DNA from 3 places in the Oryzifoliimicrobium ureilyticum genome. Region 1 is predicted to be linked to each of the others. Evidence: predicted binding sites of a transcription regulator. Region 1 holds the regulator's gene; each other region holds the start of a gene.
The links. The regulator HrcA, encoded in region 1, represses chaperone genes, less so after heat shock. The targets are predictions, from matches to a motif close to GTTAGCACTCNCNNNNNGNGAGTGCTAAC.
Positions count from the first base shown of each region.

Region 2: groES (co-chaperone GroES) is a predicted target of HrcA. The motif match lies at 4,108-4,136, and genes of this name have one in related genera.
Region 3: groES (co-chaperone GroES) is a predicted target of HrcA. The motif match lies at 2,587-2,615, and genes of this name have one in related genera.

Region 1 is NZ_JBBBVQ010000006.1:104,551-110,417, forward strand. It holds gene VQ830_RS10365 (nucleoside hydrolase) at 1-561, shown strand, start outside; gene grpE (nucleotide exchange factor GrpE) at 639-1,280, opposite strand; gene hrcA (heat-inducible transcriptional repressor HrcA) at 1,390-2,478, opposite strand; gene rph (ribonuclease PH) at 2,605-3,321, shown strand; gene VQ830_RS10385 (VOC family protein) at 3,321-3,737, shown strand; gene rdgB (RdgB/HAM1 family non-canonical purine NTP pyrophosphatase) at 3,746-4,390, shown strand; gene hemW (radical SAM family heme chaperone HemW) at 4,413-5,603, shown strand; gene VQ830_RS10400 (oligosaccharide flippase family protein) at 5,670-5,867, opposite strand, start outside.
Region 2 is NZ_JBBBVQ010000001.1:219,339-225,205, forward strand. It holds gene hisG (ATP phosphoribosyltransferase) at 1-332, shown strand, start outside; gene VQ830_RS01065 (DoxX family protein) at 413-859, opposite strand; gene VQ830_RS01070 (glutathione S-transferase N-terminal domain-containing protein) at 1,208-1,918, shown strand; gene groL (chaperonin GroEL) at 2,063-3,697, opposite strand; gene groES (co-chaperone GroES) at 3,752-4,048, opposite strand; gene VQ830_RS01085 (TIGR01459 family HAD-type hydrolase) at 4,474-5,322, shown strand; gene VQ830_RS01090 (bifunctional riboflavin kinase/FAD synthetase) at 5,332-5,867, shown strand, end outside.
Region 3 is NZ_JBBBVQ010000001.1:49,935-55,801, forward strand. It holds gene cydB (cytochrome d ubiquinol oxidase subunit II) at 1-39, shown strand, start outside; gene VQ830_RS00260 (DUF2256 domain-containing protein) at 213-353, shown strand; gene VQ830_RS00265 (NAD(P)/FAD-dependent oxidoreductase) at 357-1,358, shown strand; gene VQ830_RS00270 (DUF3429 domain-containing protein) at 1,355-1,798, shown strand; gene VQ830_RS00275 (hypothetical protein) at 1,814-2,104, opposite strand; gene VQ830_RS00280 (usg protein) at 2,212-2,484, opposite strand; gene groES (co-chaperone GroES) at 2,761-3,075, shown strand; gene groL (chaperonin GroEL) at 3,121-4,749, shown strand; gene VQ830_RS00295 (hypothetical protein) at 4,832-5,062, shown strand; gene VQ830_RS00300 (KTSC domain-containing protein) at 5,398-5,607, shown strand; gene VQ830_RS00305 (polysaccharide pyruvyl transferase family protein) at 5,772-5,867, opposite strand, start outside.

The DNA of each region.
Region 1 (5,867 bases):
GGGCCTTTAACGAATATCGCCCTTGCCTTTGAAAAGGCACCGGACATCGTATCGCGCATCAGGGAACTCGTCATGATGGGCGGCGGCTTTTTTGAAGGGGGCAACATCACGCCCGCTGCGGAATTCAATATCTATGTCGATCCGGAAGCTGCCGATATCGTCTTCCGATCTGGGGTCCCGATCGTGATGATGCCGCTCGACGTGACACATCAGCTTCTCACCCGCAAGGACCGCGTAGGCCGGATGGCGGAGATTGGAACGCCGCCAGCCAAGGCCATGGTGGAGATGCTCGAATTCTTCGAGCGCTTCGACGTGGAGAAGTATGGCTCGGACGGCGGGCCACTGCATGATCCGACCGTCATTGCCTATCTCTTGAAACCTGAGCTGTTCAGCGGACGTGAGTGCAATGTCGAAATTGAAACTAAGTCGGAACTCACTGAAGGCATGACCGTCGTCGACTGGTGGCATGTCACCGATCGCAAGCGCAATGCCAAGGTGATGCGGTTCGTCGATGCGGACGGCTTCTTTGATCTTTTGATCGAGCGATTTGCCCGGATCTGACGAGCCGTTACGAAAAAAGCGCGAGCCGGGCTCGCCGGATCGCGCTCTGGCTTTAAGCTTGCTTTGATCTTAAATGATCACGCGTCTTTCTGATCGAGGTAGGAGTTGCCCGCATCCTGGTCGATCTTCGGGCCGCCTTTGGCGACGCCGACCATGGCGGGGCGCAACACGCGCTCGCCAATGGTGTATCCGGCCTGGACGACTTGAACGACCGTATTGTTCGGCACATCCGGGTTCGGCACTTCGAACATGGCTTGATGGAAGTTCGGGTCGAACTTCTGTCCGACAGCGTCCAATTGACGGACGCCGTGTCTCTCAAGGGCGCCCAACATCGAGCGTTCCGTCATCTCTACGCCTTCGATCAAGCTTTGAAGACCGGCATTGCCAGCTTCCTTTGCCTCAGCGGGAATAGCATCAAGCGCACGACGCAAATTGTCGGCAACCGCCAGCATGTCGCGTGCAAAACCTGCGACGGAATAGGACTTTGCATCCTTCACGTCGCGTTCGGTGCGCCGACGCAAATTATCCATCTCGGCAGCAAGGCGAAGATAGCGATCGCGGAGTTCGGAATTTTCCGCTTTCAGGACATCCAGCGGATCGGGTTCACTCGCCGCCTCAGGTTCCTGTGCAGCAGTTTCTTGCTCGACGTTCGCGGCCGCGTCGGCTGCAGCTTCCGCCGCGGCGGCATCAGGTCCGTTTTTCGTCGTTTCGTCAGTCATGACGCTCTCCGGTTATCAGATGTCAAAGGGGTTGGGCCCGATATCGAGCTTCATTTTCGAAAAATCAAGTCCGCGTGAGCAAGAAGACGGAACAAGCGTGAAATTGACGCTAATGCCCGCCTCTCGACAGGCGTGAAATAAGCTGCGCCGTATAGTCCACCATGGGAACGAGGCGCGAATAGTTGAGCCTCGTCGGCCCGATCACGCCAACGGCGCCAACGATCCGCTCATCCTCGTCGCGATAGGGCGCAACGATCAGCGAGGAACCGGACAGGGAAAACAGCTTGTTCTCCGAGCCAATGAAGATGCGTACTCCGGATCCGCTTTCGGCCAAGTTGAGGAGCTCGATCAGACTATCCTTGCGTTCGAGATCGTCGAACAGCATGCGTAAGCGATCAATATCTTCAGCGCCGTCGAGCCCTTCCAGAAGATTGGCGCGGCCGCGGATGATCAGTTGGGCCGGCTTTTCTTTCTCAGCGCTTCCGGCCCAAACAGCAATCCCTCGCTCGATCAGTTCCTGGGACAACGTATCGAGCTCGCGGCGCACATCGTCCTTGAGCCGACTGAGCTGTTGCCGGAACTCGGACAAGGTCTGCCCCGTCATGTGGGCATTCAAAAAGTTGGCGGCCTCAACGAGCTGCGCCGACGTCGTTCCGGCCGGCAGCTCGATAATACGATTTTCGACCTGGTCATGGTCACCGACAAGAATGGCGAGCGCTTTCGTTGGCTCGAGCCGAATGAATTCGACATGTTTGAGAACCGGATCGCTTTTTGACGTGATGACCAAGCCCGCACCGCGCGAAATGCCCGACAACATGCTGCTGGCATCGTTCATCACCGATTCAAGAGGCTTATCACGCCCGTCGATCCGCATCTGCCGGTCGATAGTTGCCCGTTCTTCCGGCGAAAGGTCCCCGACTTGCATGAAGGCATCGACGAAGAAGCGCAAACCGATCTGCGTCGGCAAACGCCCGGCGCTGATATGAGGGGAATAGATGAGGCCCAATTCCTCGAGATCGCTCATCACGTTGCGCACGGATGCCGGCGAGAGCGACATGGGCAGGAGGCGGGAAAGGTTGCGCGAACCGAGCGGCTCCCCGTTTTCCAGATAGCCTTCAACGATACGACGAAAGATCTCCCTTGAGCGCTCGTCCAGCGGAATCACAGTCTCCGAACCCTGCGTCGTTCTAAAACCCATGAGGCCTTTGGAACTCCTTTTGTTGTTTCCACGAAATATAGTCATTCGCGGCCGCCGATGAAAAGGGAATTTGCAAATGAACGCGCTCAATCGTAGAAGGCACGCAACGAAATAAGGAGACGACGGATGCGGCCATCAGGCAGAAAGACCGACCAAATGCGCAAAGTCTCGTTCGAGCGCAACTTTGCCAAACATGCCGAAGGCTCCTGTCTCGTCAAATTTGGCGACACGCACGTGCTGTGCACCGCAAGCCTGGAAGAAAAAACGCCGCCGTGGCTGCGCAATTCCGGCAAGGGCTGGGTCACTGCCGAATATGGCATGTTGCCCCGTGCGACAGGCGAGCGGACTAAGCGCGAGGCAGCCGCCGGCAAGCAAGGCGGCCGTACGCAGGAAATTCAGCGCCTGGTTGGCCGCTCGCTGCGCGCAGTCGTCGACCTCACAGCATTGGGTGAGCGGCAGATTACGATCGATTGCGATGTGCTGCAGGCTGACGGGGGAACCCGCACGGCCTCGATCACCGGCGGCTGGGTCGCGCTCCACGACTGCCTGAAGTGGATGGAAAACCGCAACATGATCAAGATCGATCGGGTCTTGAAGGACCACGTTGCAGCAATCTCTTGCGGTATCTTTGCAGGACAGTCTGTCATCGATCTCGACTACCTGGAAGATTCTGCGGCAGAAACGGACGCGAACTTTGTCATGACAGGGGCCGGCGGTATCGTGGAAATCCAGGGAACGGCCGAGGGCGCGCCTTTTAGCGAAGATCAGTTTTCGTCATTGATGGGCCTGGCAAAGGCGGGTATCCGTGAATTGGTCGATCTGCAGAAGCAGGCAATTGGCTGATGCGGGACATGCTGGAAGGCATTCTGGAGACGGCGCTTTATGCCGAAGATCTCGATGCGGCGGAAAATTTCTACGGACATATTCTGGAGCTTGAGAAAGTCAGCCGCGCCGACGATAGACATGTCTTCTACCGCAGCGGCAACGGTATGCTGCTGATCTTCAATCCGAACGAAACGGTGAAGCCGCCGGAACAAGATGCGCTTCAGGTCCCTCCTCACGGCACAAGAGGCCAGGGGCATATATGTTTTCGCGTTTCGGCCGAAAACCTCGATCGGATTGCAATAAGGCTCGAAGCTGCGGGCATTCTCATTGAATCGCGCGTATCATGGCCAAATGGCGGCCGGTCGATCTATTTCCGCGACCCGGCCGGCAATAGCCTGGAATGCGCTGAAGCCCGCATCTGGGGCATCGTATAGGAACTGGAATGCGCAAACTCGATACCAAAACAATCGTTGTCGCCAGTCACAATGCCGGCAAGATCCGTGAAATCGAAGATCTCATTGGACCTCTCGGGTTTTCGGCAAAGTCTGCCGCAGAGCTGAAGTTCGCCGAACCTGACGAAACGGGAACGACCTTCGAAGAGAACGCTGCCATCAAGGCACTCGCCTCGGCCAAGGCCGCCGGGATGCCGGCTTTGTCGGATGATTCCGGGATCGTTATCGATGCGCTGGGTGGCCGACCCGGCGTCTACACCGCCAATTGGGCCGAGACGGCGGACGGCACGCGCGACTTCGCGATGGCGATGCAAAAGGTCGAAACCGCTTTGCAGGATGCCGGCGCAACGAAGCCGGAACAGCGGACGGCACGATTCGTCAGTGTGCTTTGCCTTGCCTGGCCGGACGGCCATACTGAGTTTTTTCGGGGTGAGGTCGAAGGTCTGGTCGTTTGGCCGCCGCGAGGCACGCAGGGTTTTGGATATGATCCCGTTTTTCAACCTCTCGGTCATGAACGAACCTTCGGCGAAATGAGTGCGGAGGAAAAGCATGGTTGGCGGCCCGGCGATCCCGTCGCTCTTTCGCATCGTGCGCGGGCCTTCAAGATCTTTGTAGAGACCTGCCTGGAGCTTTGAACGAGCAGTGGATATTCTGGATATGCCGCAAGATACGGTGCTAGACGGCGGCTTGTTAAAGGACACGGGCGATCCCGGCTTTGGTGTCTATGTCCACTGGCCATTTTGTGCCGCTAAGTGCCCCTATTGTGACTTTAACAGCCATGTACGGCATCAGGCCATCGATCAGGAACGCTTTGCCAGGGCGTTCCAGCAGGAAATCTCGGTTGCCCGGCAGATGAGCGGCCCCAAAACCGTCACGAGCATCTTTCTCGGCGGCGGAACGCCGTCACTCATGAAGCCGGAGACGGTCGACACCATTCTGCAATCGATTGCGGAACATTGGCATGTTCCAGACGGTATCGAGATCACTATGGAGGCCAATCCTTCCAGCGTGGAAGCAGAGCGTTTCCGTGGCTACCGTGCTGCTGGGGTCAATCGTGTGTCGCTGGGCGTTCAGGCTCTCAATGACCGGGATCTGAAATTTCTCGGTCGCCTGCACAATGTCGAAGATGCCCTGAAAGCCATCCGGCTCGCCCGCGAGATTTTTCCGCGCATGTCGTTCGACCTGATCTATGCCAGGCCCAACCAGACGGTGGCTGACTGGGAGGCTGAATTGATCGAGGCCATGTCTTATGCGGTCGATCATCTTTCGCTCTACCAATTGACCATCGAGGAAGGCACGCCGTTTTACGGTCTGCACAAGGCCGGCAAGCTCATCGTTCCCGATGGCGATCACTCCGCTCTGCTCTATGAAGCGACGCAGGCGATTACGGCGGCCAATGGCTTACCGGCCTATGAAGTTTCCAATCATGCCAAACCCGGCGCAGAAAGCCGTCACAATCTCACCTATTGGCGTTATGGCGACTATGCAGGCTTAGGGCCGGGAGGACATGGCCGATTGTCACGGGGGTCGGAAAAGATTGCCACCGCCACGGAGCGCAACCCGGAAGCCTGGCTCTCGCTTGTGGAAGAGCATGGCCACGGGATCATCGATCAGGAACGGCTTGGCTATGATGAACAAGCAGATGAATTGCTGCTGATGGGCCTGCGGCTTCGCGAGGGCGTCGATCTTGCGCGCTGGCAACAGCTTTCCGGCCGCGACCTCGATCCAAGGCGAGAAGAGATGTTGCTGTCCCACGGCTTTGTCGAGCGCATCGGCAATTCTCGGCTGCGCTGCACGCCCTCAGGCATGCTCATTCTCGATTCCGTCGTCGCAGACCTCGCCTGCTGACGACAGACCACCTGCACTCAAACTGCCTCAGCAGAGATGGCCGTAGAGCTCCGGGCCTGAAAAATATTATAAGGCCCGCGGCCTAAGGCCCAGTCTGGTGAAGAACTTGGCGGAAAGGTCGAGAGCCAAAGCCTCAAAGCCAGACGGTCTTCCACGCAACAGCCAAAGCAGGAAGCAGACGGCGGCATAGACAAGCACACCTATCACGACCTTCAGCGATAACAGAAGAACTGCATTTTGTGGGCCTGCCACCGACTGAACGGC
Region 2 (5,867 bases), on a different contig from region 1:
CCGAATTTCGCGCGCGGCATGGGCGGCGTTTGTCGATCGCTACCAAATATTGGCGGCTGACGCAGCAATTCTTCTCCGGCAGCCACGGCATACAGCTCTATCGCATCGTTGAGAGCCTCGGCGCGACCGAGGGAGCGCCCGCGTCCGGCGGGGCCGATATCATCGTCGATATAACGTCGACCGGTTCCACCTTGAGGGCAAACCATCTCAAGGTGTTGAGCGATGGCATTATCTTACGCTCTGAGGCTTGTCTGATGCGGGCACGCAAACCGGAGCATGGCGAACTGACTGCTGTTTCGGCGATCGTTGATGCTGTCAGAGGGGCATTTTGACCTTCCGCTCTTAATAGAAAAAGGCCCGCCTACCTCACCGGGTAGACGGGCTTTGCGTCAGCAATAGGAAAAGATCCCGCTTATGCGGCCAGAGCGTAGCCGCCGCGTCGTGCGTCCAGCGAATAAGCACCAGGACCGACGATTGCAAGGAAGAGGTAAGCGCCGGCGAGCGTGAAATTCTTCATCATCATGATCTGGTTCATGACGCTGAGGTAGCCGTTGGCCGCATCAGGGAAGCCAGGAACGTTGATTGCGTGACCGTGGAAGAGCACGCCCGTGAAGATGCAGAAGGCAGCAAGCAAGAGGCCTGCGAACTTGGTCTGAAAGCCAACCAGAACGGCGAGGCCCGAAAGCAGCTCGAAAGCGCCAGCAAGATAGGCGAGAAGCGTTGCCGCTGGCAGACCCGCTCCGGTAATCATGCCAGCAGTTGCGGCTGGATCGGTCAACTTTCCGAAGCCTGACATGATGAACATGGCAGACAAGAGGATGCGGGCAACGACAAGAAGGGCGTTATTGGTATTGGACATGGCGGGGTTCCTTAAAATGATCTTTCGCTTCGGCGGCGGCTTGTCATGGGTCGCGCCGTTCCATTGAAATCCGCACCACGATCTTTATCGGCTCGGGTGCCGGCAATGCCGCCGGTGACCGCCGACATCATTCCGTGAGAGCGTTATCGCCTATTTCATCGTTCTTAAAAAGTTGGACGGAAAGCGACAGTTTGTTCAATAAAAAGAGACAACGAGACCGGTTGCTCTATGGGAGAGCTTCTTTTTAAAGCGCCGAATGATAACGGCTAGATAGGATCGCGATCCAACTGCTCCATATAGCAATATGAGGCCAAGGCCGATGGACTTTGGCGCACCAAGGAGAACGCAATGTCAGATCTCTCGATCTTTCCGATCACTCAGCGCTGGCCGGCTCAGCATCCCGACCGCATCCAGCTTTACTCACTGCCGACTCCAAACGGGGTCAAAGTTTCAATTGCCCTTGAGGAGCTGGGACTGCCTTACGAGGCTCACGCGATATCCTTTGCGAAAAACGAACAGAAGTCGCCGGAATTTGTTTCGCTCAATCCCAATGGCCGCATCCCGGCAATCATTGATCCAAGCGGTCCACAAGGAAAGCCGGTAGGCCTCTTCGAGTCCGGTGCCATCTTGCTTTATTTGGCAGAGAAGACCGGAAAGTTGCTCCCGTCAGATCCATCCGCTCGTTACGAAGCCATTTGTTGGCTTTTCTTTCAGATGGGCGGCGTAGGGCCGATGTTCGGCCAATTCGGTCACTTCTTCAAATATGCAGCCGATAAAGTGGCCAACAACGCCTATCCGATGGAAAGGTATCGCGATGAATCCAAGAGGTTGCTGAGCGTTCTGGAAAGCCGGCTTGCGGATCGACAGTGGATTATGGGTGATCTCTACACGATTACCGACATCAGCACGTTTCCGTGGGTGCGGGGGACAGATGTACATTATGGCGCACGAGAGGTGTTGGAGCTCGAAAAATTTCCTGCCGTCATGGCTTGGCTCGACCGCTGCCTTGCACGCCCCGCAAGCACCAAGGGTCTAGAGGTTCCCAAAAGCCCAAACTGAGAACCGCCGCAAGCTTTCAGGCATGTGCGATGTTCGGCAACCGCTAGCGGTCGTCACAAGATCGAACTAATCAGCACAGACAATCTCCAACGAAAAAGGGCGGCCCAAAGACCGCCCTTTCTACTAAGAACTGTGCAGGATAGATTAGAAATCCATGCCGCCCATGCCGCCGCCTGGCATTGCCGGAGCAGCAGATTCTTTCTTCGGAAGTTCAGCAATCATGGCTTCCGTCGTGATCAGCAGCGATGCAACCGAAGCTGCGTTCTGCAGAGCCGTACGAACGACCTTGACCGGGTCGACGATACCCATGGAGATCATGTCACCATATTCGCCGGTCTGGGCGTTGTAGCCGTAGTTGTCTTCGTTCTTTTCAAGGATCTTGCCAACAACGATAGAAGCTTCGTCACCAGCGTTGTCAGCGATCTGACGAACGAGCGACTGCAGAGCGCGGCGAACGATGTTGATGCCGGCTTCCTGATCGTCGTTCTCGCCCTTTGCGACGATCTTCGTGGAAGAACGCAGAAGAGCGACACCACCGCCAGGAACGATACCTTCCTGAACGGCCGCACGGGTTGCGTTCAGAGCGTCGTCGATGCGGTCCTTCTTTTCCTTGACTTCGACTTCCGTCGAGCCGCCAACGCGGATCACGGCAACGCCGCCAGCAAGCTTTGCAAGACGCTCCTGCAGCTTTTCGCGGTCGTAGTCAGAAGTGGTTTCTTCGATCTGAGCCTTGATCTGAGCAACACGGCCTTCGATGTCGGACTTGGCGCCAGCGCCGTCGACGATGGTCGTGTTTTCCTTGGAGATCGAAACACGCTTGGACTTGCCGAGCATGTCGAGCGTAACGTTTTCGAGCTTGATGCCGAGGTCTTCGGAGATAACCGTACCACCCGTCAGGATAGCGATGTCTTCGAGCATGGCCTTGCGGCGATCGCCGAAGCCAGGAGCCTTGACGGCAGCGATCTTCAGGCCGCCACGAAGCTTATTGACGACGAGCGTTGCAAGGGCTTCGCCTTCAACGTCTTCAGCGATGATGAGAAGCGGCTTGCCCGTCTGAACGACAGCTTCGAGCACAGGCAGCATGGCCTGCAGGTTCGAAAGCTTCTTCTCGTGAAGAAGGATGTAAGCGTCATCAAGGTCAGCAACCATCTTTTCAGGGTTGGTGACGAAGTATGGCGACAGATAACCGCGGTCGAACTGCATGCCTTCAACGACTTCGAGTTCGGTTTCAGCAGTCTTGGCTTCTTCGACGGTGATGACGCCTTCGTTGCCGACCTTCTGCATCGCTTCAGCGATGTCGAGACCGATCTGCTTTTCGCCGTTTGCAGAGATCGTACCGACCTGAGCAACTTCTTCCGACGTGTTGATCTTCTTGGCCTTAGCCTGGAGATCCTTGACGACTTCGCCAACAGCGAGGTCGATACCGCGCTTCAGATCCATCGGGTTCATGCCGGCTGCAACAGCCTTGGCGCCTTCGCGGACGATTGCCTGAGCAAGAACCGTTGCCGTCGTTGTACCGTCGCCGGCAACGTCGTTGGTCTTGGAAGCAACTTCGCGCACCATCTGTGCGCCCATGTTTTCGAACTTGTCTTCCAGTTCGATTTCCTTGGCGACAGAAACGCCGTCCTTGGTGATGCGCGGAGCGCCGAAGGACTTGTCGATAACAACGTTACGACCCTTCGGGCCAAGCGTTACCTTCACTGCGTCTGCGAGAACATCGACGCCGCGCAGCATCTTTTCGCGCGCGCTGCGGCCGAATTTAACTTCTTTAGCTGCCATTTTGATAACTCCTGAAAGAGGTGTCAGCGATAATCAGAGTGGGAAACCGGCAGATCAGCCGATAATGCCCATGATGTCGGATTCCTTCATGATCAACAGGTCTTCGCCGTTGATCTTGACTTCGGTACCCGACCACTTGCCGAACAGAACGCGGTCGCCAGCCTTCACGTCGAGAGGAACGATCTTGCCAGATTCATCGCGAGCGCCAGAACCGACAGCGATGATTTCGCCTTCCTGCGGCTTTTCCTTAGCGGTATCTGGAATGATGATCCCGCCCTTGGTCTTTTCTTCGGACTCAACGCGGCGTACAACGACGCGGTCATGCAGGGGGCGGAAGTTGGTGGTTGCCATTAGTCTAATCCCTCGATCAAATGACATCTGCAAGGCCAAGATGGCCCGCATGGATTTGTGTTAGCACTCTACCTTGATGAGTGCTAGCGGCCTGCATTTAAGGACGGTGATTTCGGGAGTCAAGAACGGCGGGTGGGTTTTTCTCGCTGTGGAGGTCGAATATCGTTAGGGTCGGGCTCTCGCTCCAGTTGCGGGTCATACAGCAATGACTGTATCAGCCCCATTGAATTGCGTGCCCCAGGTTCTCGCTGCAAACGAGGTGCCATTGGCGAGTTAAGGGGTAGTGTAAAGACTGGAAGACAAGCCTTTCGGCGTTTTAGCATAGGCGTTTGCCACGATAGTTTTGCTTTGCAAACGGGAAAATGCTTGCCAACGCACCAAGCCTTTGCAATGTCAGCCCCGACAGCAAAAGGATGAGACAGATTATGCCGCAACGGATTGCCGGGTTCGCCGAAATTGCCAAACACTACGATGCGGTATTTTGCGATGTCTGGGGCGTGCTTCACAATGGTGTCGAGCCGTTCGCGGCTGCTGGGCATGCGCTGCAGGCAGCGCGCCAAGAGGGTGTTACCGTCGTTCTTATCACCAATTCGCCGCGCATAGCCCCGCAGGTTGTTGCGCAATTGCAGCAAATTGGTGTTCCTGACGAAGCATACGATGCGATCGTAACGTCAGGAGACGTGACCCGCGCGTTGATCGCCGAAGGGCCGCGTAAGGTTTTCCTGCTCGGGCCCGATCGCGATCTTGCTCTCATTGAGGGTCTTGGCGTCGAACGCGTTGGCGAAAAGGATGCAGAGGTTGTCGTTTGCACCGGGTTTTTTGACGATGAAACCGAAACGCCGGAAGATTACACAGATATGTTGAAGGCATTTGCATCGCGTTCCGTGCCGATGATCTGCGCCAATCCAGATCTGATCGTTGAACGCGGCCATCGGATGATCCCTTGTGCGGGCGCGATGGCTGCCTATTACGCCCAGCTTGGCGGCAGCATTCGGATCGCGGGCAAGCCTCATAATCCGATTTACGAAGCAGTCTTTGCCGAAGCGCAAAGATTGAGAGGAGGACTGGAGAAGAACCGCGTTGTTGCAATCGGAGACGGAATGCCGACGGATGTGCGTGGCGCGCTCGATTTTGGTCTCGACCTTCTCTACATCAGCGGCGGCATTCATGCCAAGGAATACACCGTGCATGGCGAGACCGACGAGGCTCTTCTCGTTGACTACCTTCATCGCGAACAGGTCGCCCCGCGGTGGTGGATGCCGCGCCTGGCTTAGGGAGCGCTCATGAAGCTTTTTCATCGCAACGAGAATCGCCAGCCGCTTCCAGACCATCTGCATGGCGGCGTGATTGCCATCGGAAACTTCGATGGTGTTCATCGCGGTCACCAGTCTGTCCTTAGTGAGGCGCTGAAGATTGCACAGCAGCGGCAGGTTCCAGCGCTTGTCCTGACCTTCGAGCCACATCCAAGAACGGTGTTTAAGCCGCAAACGCCTGTCTTTCGTCTGACGCCCGCGCCCTTAAAGGCGCAAATCCTGGACATTTTGGGGTTCGATGCTGTTGTCGAATACCCGTTTTCATATGAGTTCTCCCAACGATCGGCAGAAGATTTCGTCCGGTCGATCTTGAAAGACTGGCTACACGCAAGCGAAATCGTCACCGGCTTCGACTTTCATTTCGGTCATAGCCGGGAGGGCGGGCCAGCCTTTCTGATGGAAGCTGGAAAACGGCATGGCTTTGGCGTGACGCTGATCGATGCCTATCGCGACGAAAATGCCGAGGTTGTTTCCTCAAGCCGCATTCGCAGCGAGTTGAGCAATGG
Region 3 (5,867 bases), on a different contig from region 1:
TTCCGTGGGAAGGTCGACCCTCATGGAGGATATCATTGATGAGGCAGACACTTTTCAAACTCAGCTGGTTCTTTGGTCTTTGGGCTGCCGGCGTCATGAGCGTCGGTTTGGTTGCACTTGCGATAAAGGCAGCCCTTGGCACTTGAGAAAGCCTCAAGATGTGATCTGCGCAACGTCGCTTGCGTACATCAACCTGAAAGCTGCTGAGACACATGCCGAAAAAGATCGAAAAGAGCCAGTTGCCGACAAAGGTATGCGTCCGTTGCGGACGACCATTTGCATGGCGGCGAAAATGGCGGAAAGATTGGGATGACGTCAAATACTGTTCTCAGCGCTGCCGGCAAACGAAGTGATCCATGAGCAAGAAGTTTTCCGTCGCTGTCATTGGGGCTGGTATAGCCGGGTTGAGCTTTGCCAAAGCGCTTCATCCAAATGCGAAAATCACCATATTTGAAAAAAGCCGCGGCGTCGCAGGTCGTATGGCCACACGAACACGCGGCGGCTTCGTATTTGATCATGGCGCACAGTATTTCACGGTTCGGGAGGAGCGTTTTCGCCACGCGCTAGCTTCTGCCATCGAACACGGTCCGGTCGAGCCATGGACCGTCGCGATCGCCTCCATCGGGATCGAAGGCGAGACGACGTTCCGCGAAAACGCCCAACTCCGGTTCGTGGGCACGCCTTCAATGACGGCCCTAGGCAAGTATTGGGCAAAGGACTTTGATGTTCGCCTGAACCACAAGGCAACAAGCCTGCGCCGCGATGGCGGACTGTGGTATCTTGATTTTGAAGCCGCGGCGTCAGAGGGCCCCTTCGATTGGGTTGTTTCGAGTGCCCCGGCGCCTCAGACCGAAGCTCTCCTTCCCTTGCCGCCGGTGCATCGTCAGAAATTGCAGGCTGTATGCATGCAGGCATGCTTTACGCTTATGGTCGCTTTGGCCGATCACAGCGAACTTCCGAGCGCCGGATGCCAGATCGACCATCCTGTATTAGGTTGGATCGCGCGAAACGACGCTAAACCTCGCCGAGACGGACCAGCCTGTCTTGTTGTTCACGCCAATAATGAGTGGTCGTCCCGCAATATTGAAATGCCGTTGGTGCAGGTGCAGGCCGCAATGGTGGGCGCTTTACGGGAGGTCCTTGCTTTAGAGTCGATCAACCCGGACCTTTTTGCGGAGTTGCATCGCTGGCGCTATGCCAATGTCGCAAAAGCACTTGGGGAACCATACCTCCTCGATGAGCAACAGCGCATTGCTGCCTGCGGAGATTGGTGTCTCGGCAACCGTGTGGAAGCCGCGTTTATGAGCGGGGCAATATTGGCAGACAAGATGAACGAAATGGCGCGGCAAAACATATGACACACCCAGCCACGAAAAGCGTTTCCGCGATTTTGACTATCGCCGGTGCTGCTCCTTTCATCCTGTTGCTTTCACCCCATCTGCCTCTCGCGGATGCCGTTTTGCCCGATCATGAAACAGCGTTTCTCACCTACGGCGCGATCATAGCGGCATTCATGGCGGGCGCGCTCTGGGGTCTCAGCCAAACTGCCAGCAATGTTCCGATCGCACAGCTTGTTGTCAGCAATATCCTTGCGCTCGTTGCTTGGGCATCGCTTCTTCTGCCGCGCTCGTATCTTCACGCATCGCTTGCGATTCAGCTGGCAAGTTTCTTGGGTCTCCTTGCGGCGGATCTCAACCTGCGAAAGGCAGGTTTGGAAGCCTCATGGTATATAAAGCTTCGCTTGAGCGTAACGGCGATCGTGGCAGCAGCCTATTGCGCCGCCTTCCTCTACCTTTGAAGCCGTTGGGCATGATCAATGCACTGCCATGCTGACCGGCTTATGGGGTCTGGCTATACGGAACTGATGGAGCAAATATCGGGCGTGCTGGACAATCTTGTCCGCAGCGTCGATGTCGAAGCGTGCCAGCTCATCGGCATTTGCCTTGATGGCTGTCGCCATATTCCGCGAAAGGGTGGCAAAGCCTTTCTGGCCTTCAATAAACGCCTCGTAAGCGCTGCCTTCCAGCGTGTCTGCAAGATGCGCTAAGGCCTCCTCACGCTCGTCAACGCTCATATCACGAATTGATTTTTGGTATCCTTCCATCGTCATGCTCTCGGTACAAATCGGTTGATCTTGTTCCGGTGCCGAGCTGCGTCACGAGCCTCGGCGCAGAGGAAATAGGAAGGATATTTTTTGCGTTCAAGATGCTGTCAATGCAGCCTGATCTCGCCCGTCACTTTTTTCCATTCACTGGGACCAACCAACTGACGATGCGTGTAACGAACTGAGTGAAGGGGTCCCTCCAACTTCGTTTCCCAAAAATTCAGAAACTTACGCATTTCGGGAAAATCGGGCGCCAGATCGTAATCCTGCCAGACGTAGCTTTGCAGAACGGACCCGAAATCGGGCATGCGATATAGAATATGCGCTGTCGTCAGACCGTAGCCGGCCATTTGCATTTCCAATTCAGAAGTAAAACGCATTCTTTGCCTCCGTTTCATGACACGATGATGGTGCCGCCGGACGGCGTCATTCGCAACTGGAAAATCCACTTCTTAAAAATTTTATGTCAATCTAATCAGGGCGTTAGTAGCAAAATGAGGCGAGTGCTAATTTTTTTCCCCTACGGCCTCTTGAAAATAAAAATCGGCGAAACGATCTCATCCCGCGCGATCGCCAGAATGGGATTGCAATCCGTCCGGACTGGTCATCCGGTCCGAGGGGAATCTTGATCATCATCGTTTGTCCAGGAGGAAAACATGACGTTCCGACCGCTTCACGACCGAATTCTCGTCCGCCGCATCGAATCGGAAGAAAAGACAAAAGGCGGCATTATCATTCCCGACACAGCCAAAGAAAAACCGCAGGAAGGCGAAGTCATTGCCGTTGGACCTGGCGCTCGCAACGAAGCCGGCCAGCTCCAGGCGCTCGATGTGACAGTCGGCGACCGTATCCTGTTCGGCAAATGGTCCGGCACCGAGATCAAGATCAATGGCGAAGACCTTCTCATCATGAAGGAGAGCGACGTCATGGGTGTGATCGACGCAAAGCTCGCCGAGAAGAAAGCTGCCTGAGAGCTTCTTCATCTGTGACATCAAAGCTTTGAAAGGATTGAAAGAATGGCTGCTAAAGAAGTCAAGTTTCATAGCGAGGCCCGCGAGAAGATGCTGCGCGGCGTCGACACGCTGGCAAATGCCGTCAAAGTGACCCTCGGTCCGAAGGGCCGTAACGTGGTGATCGATAAGTCGTTCGGCGCTCCTCGCATTACCAAGGACGGTGTGTCCGTTGCCAAGGAAATCGAGCTGGAAGACAAGTTCGAAAACATGGGCGCGCAGATGCTGCGCGAAGTGGCCTCCAAGACCAACGACCTCGCTGGTGACGGCACCACCACCGCAACGGTTCTGGCCCAAGCGATCGTTAAGGAAGGCGCGAAAGCCGTTGCGTCGGGCATGAACCCGATGGACCTGAAGCGCGGTATTGACCTTGCCGTGGATGCCGTTGTTGGAGAGCTGAAGCGCAATGCACGCAAGATCTCCAACAATTCAGAAATTGCTCAGGTCGGCACGATCTCCGCCAATGGCGACGCGGAAATCGGCCGTTATCTTGCCGAAGCGATGGAAAAGGTCGGCAACGAAGGCGTCATCACCGTCGAAGAAGCCAAAACCGCTGAAACCGAACTTGAAGTTGTTGAAGGCATGCAGTTCGACCGCGGTTACCTCTCGCCATACTTCGTCACCAATCAGGACAAGATGCGCGTGGAGCTGGAAGAGCCTTACATCCTCATTTATGAGAAGAAGCTCTCCAACTTGCAAGCAATGTTGCCGGTTCTTGAAGCAGTCGTTCAGTCCGGTAAGCCGCTTCTCGTTATCGCTGAAGATGTTGAAGGCGAAGCGCTGGCGACCCTCGTGGTCAACAAGCTGCGCGGCGGCCTGAAGATTGCTGCCGTCAAGGCTCCCGGCTTCGGCGATCGCCGTAAGGCCATGCTGGAAGACATCGCCATCCTGACGGGCGGTACCGTGATCTCCGAGGACCTCGGCATTAAGCTCGAAAATGTCACGCTCGACATGCTGGGCAGGGCGAAAAAGGTCGTAATCGATAAGGAAAATACCACGGTCGTTGACGGCGCAGGCGCAAAGTCCGACATCGAAGGCCGCACGGCACAGATTCGCGCCCAGATCGAAGAAACCACCTCTGACTATGACCGCGAAAAGCTGCAGGAGCGTCTCGCAAAGCTCGCTGGCGGCGTTGCCGTGATCCGCGTTGGCGGCTCGACGGAAGTCGAAGTCAAGGAAAAGAAGGATCGGGTGGACGATGCGCTGCACGCAACCCGCGCCGCAGTGGAGGAAGGTATTCTGCCTGGTGGCGGCATTGCCTTGCTGCGCGCGATCAAGGCGCTCGATGCCGTGAAGTTCGCCAATGACGATCAACGCGTCGGTGTCGATATTGTCCGCCGTGCCATTGAAGCGCCAGTTCGCCAGATCGCTGAAAATGCCGGTGCAGAAGGTTCGGTCATCGTCGGCAAGCTGCGCGAAAAGAGCGATTTCTCCTATGGCTGGAATGCTCAGACCGGCGAGTTCGGCGATCTCTACAGCCAGGGAGTTATCGATCCTGCGAAAGTCGTGCGTACCGCGCTGCAAGATGCAGCCTCTGTCGCCGGCCTTCTCGTGACGACAGAAGCAATGATTGCAGAAAAGCCGAAGAAGGAAGCCGCTGCTCCAGTGCCGGCGGGCGCAGGCATGGACTTCTAAGATGATGTTTGGCCCGCCTCGATAAGGCGGGCCTTTTCGTACGATCATGGTTCAGGCCGTTTTAAGACGTTTGGAAACAGGCATGGATGCGCGGGACCTCATGATTTGTCAGCGCGTTTTCGATGCCTTCCGCCTCCAGGTGGGGTTCGACAAAGCATCTCCAGAAGCGCAGCGGATTGCTGCAATCACCGTGCAGCTTTATCGCCAAGGCGTTCGCAAGCCAGACCAACTGCGAGCTATGGTTGAAGCAGCATATGAACCTTCCCCGCCAGAGCGCGAAATACCACCGTCTCGCCAGGCTGTATTGACCTGAGGCAAGCTCGCCAACAAATCGGATGACAGAGCGGCAGGGAACTGGCGCTCTGCTTCTTGTCAGCATTCAAGACTTAACGTCGCACGCGGGATTGACCTCAATTTTCGGCATAACCGCGACTGCAAACGCCTCCAAGCGATGGGCTATCCCATAATGATACGAGTTGCGGTGTAATCGCACTCAATACAGCCGCCATGTAACCTTCGATCAACCAAGTCGGTTGACCTAATTTTTGCTCCTTTTTGCTAGCCTCGCCTTCATGAAACAAGACAGGGGGACAAACCATGTCCGTCATGTTGAAGAAGAAGTTTTGCAAAACAGAGGACCCGCGGCACATGAAGGAAGTTTCTGTCAATTCCCGGATCATTAAGTCGATCTATTTTCGGCCGGAAGACGGACGGCTTTATATCCAGTTCAAGAATGGTGAAGAGCGTCTCTTTGAGGGCGTCACGGAAGAGGCCATTCACGCCATGGTCGCCGCGCCTTCGCCCGGGCAGCATTACATCGACCACATCCGCACACGCTTCAAGCGGCTTGCCGCTTAAATCAATCCTTTTTTCTTGATGCGCAGGCTAGAAGCTGATTGCGTTCGCATCCTGAATATGTCGGAACTTAAGGCATAAGCCTTGTTGCGGTCGCATAAATTTCAGACCGCAACAAACGAATTGCACGACCCCAGCATAGGGTCGTGCAGGCATTTCGACCGGCCTTACGCAGCCTGACTCTGACGCACGCGTCTTGCGTCCAGGATTTCAAGCGCCTGGTCCACCGTGGAAACAATAGCAGCTTTTTCACCATTACAGGT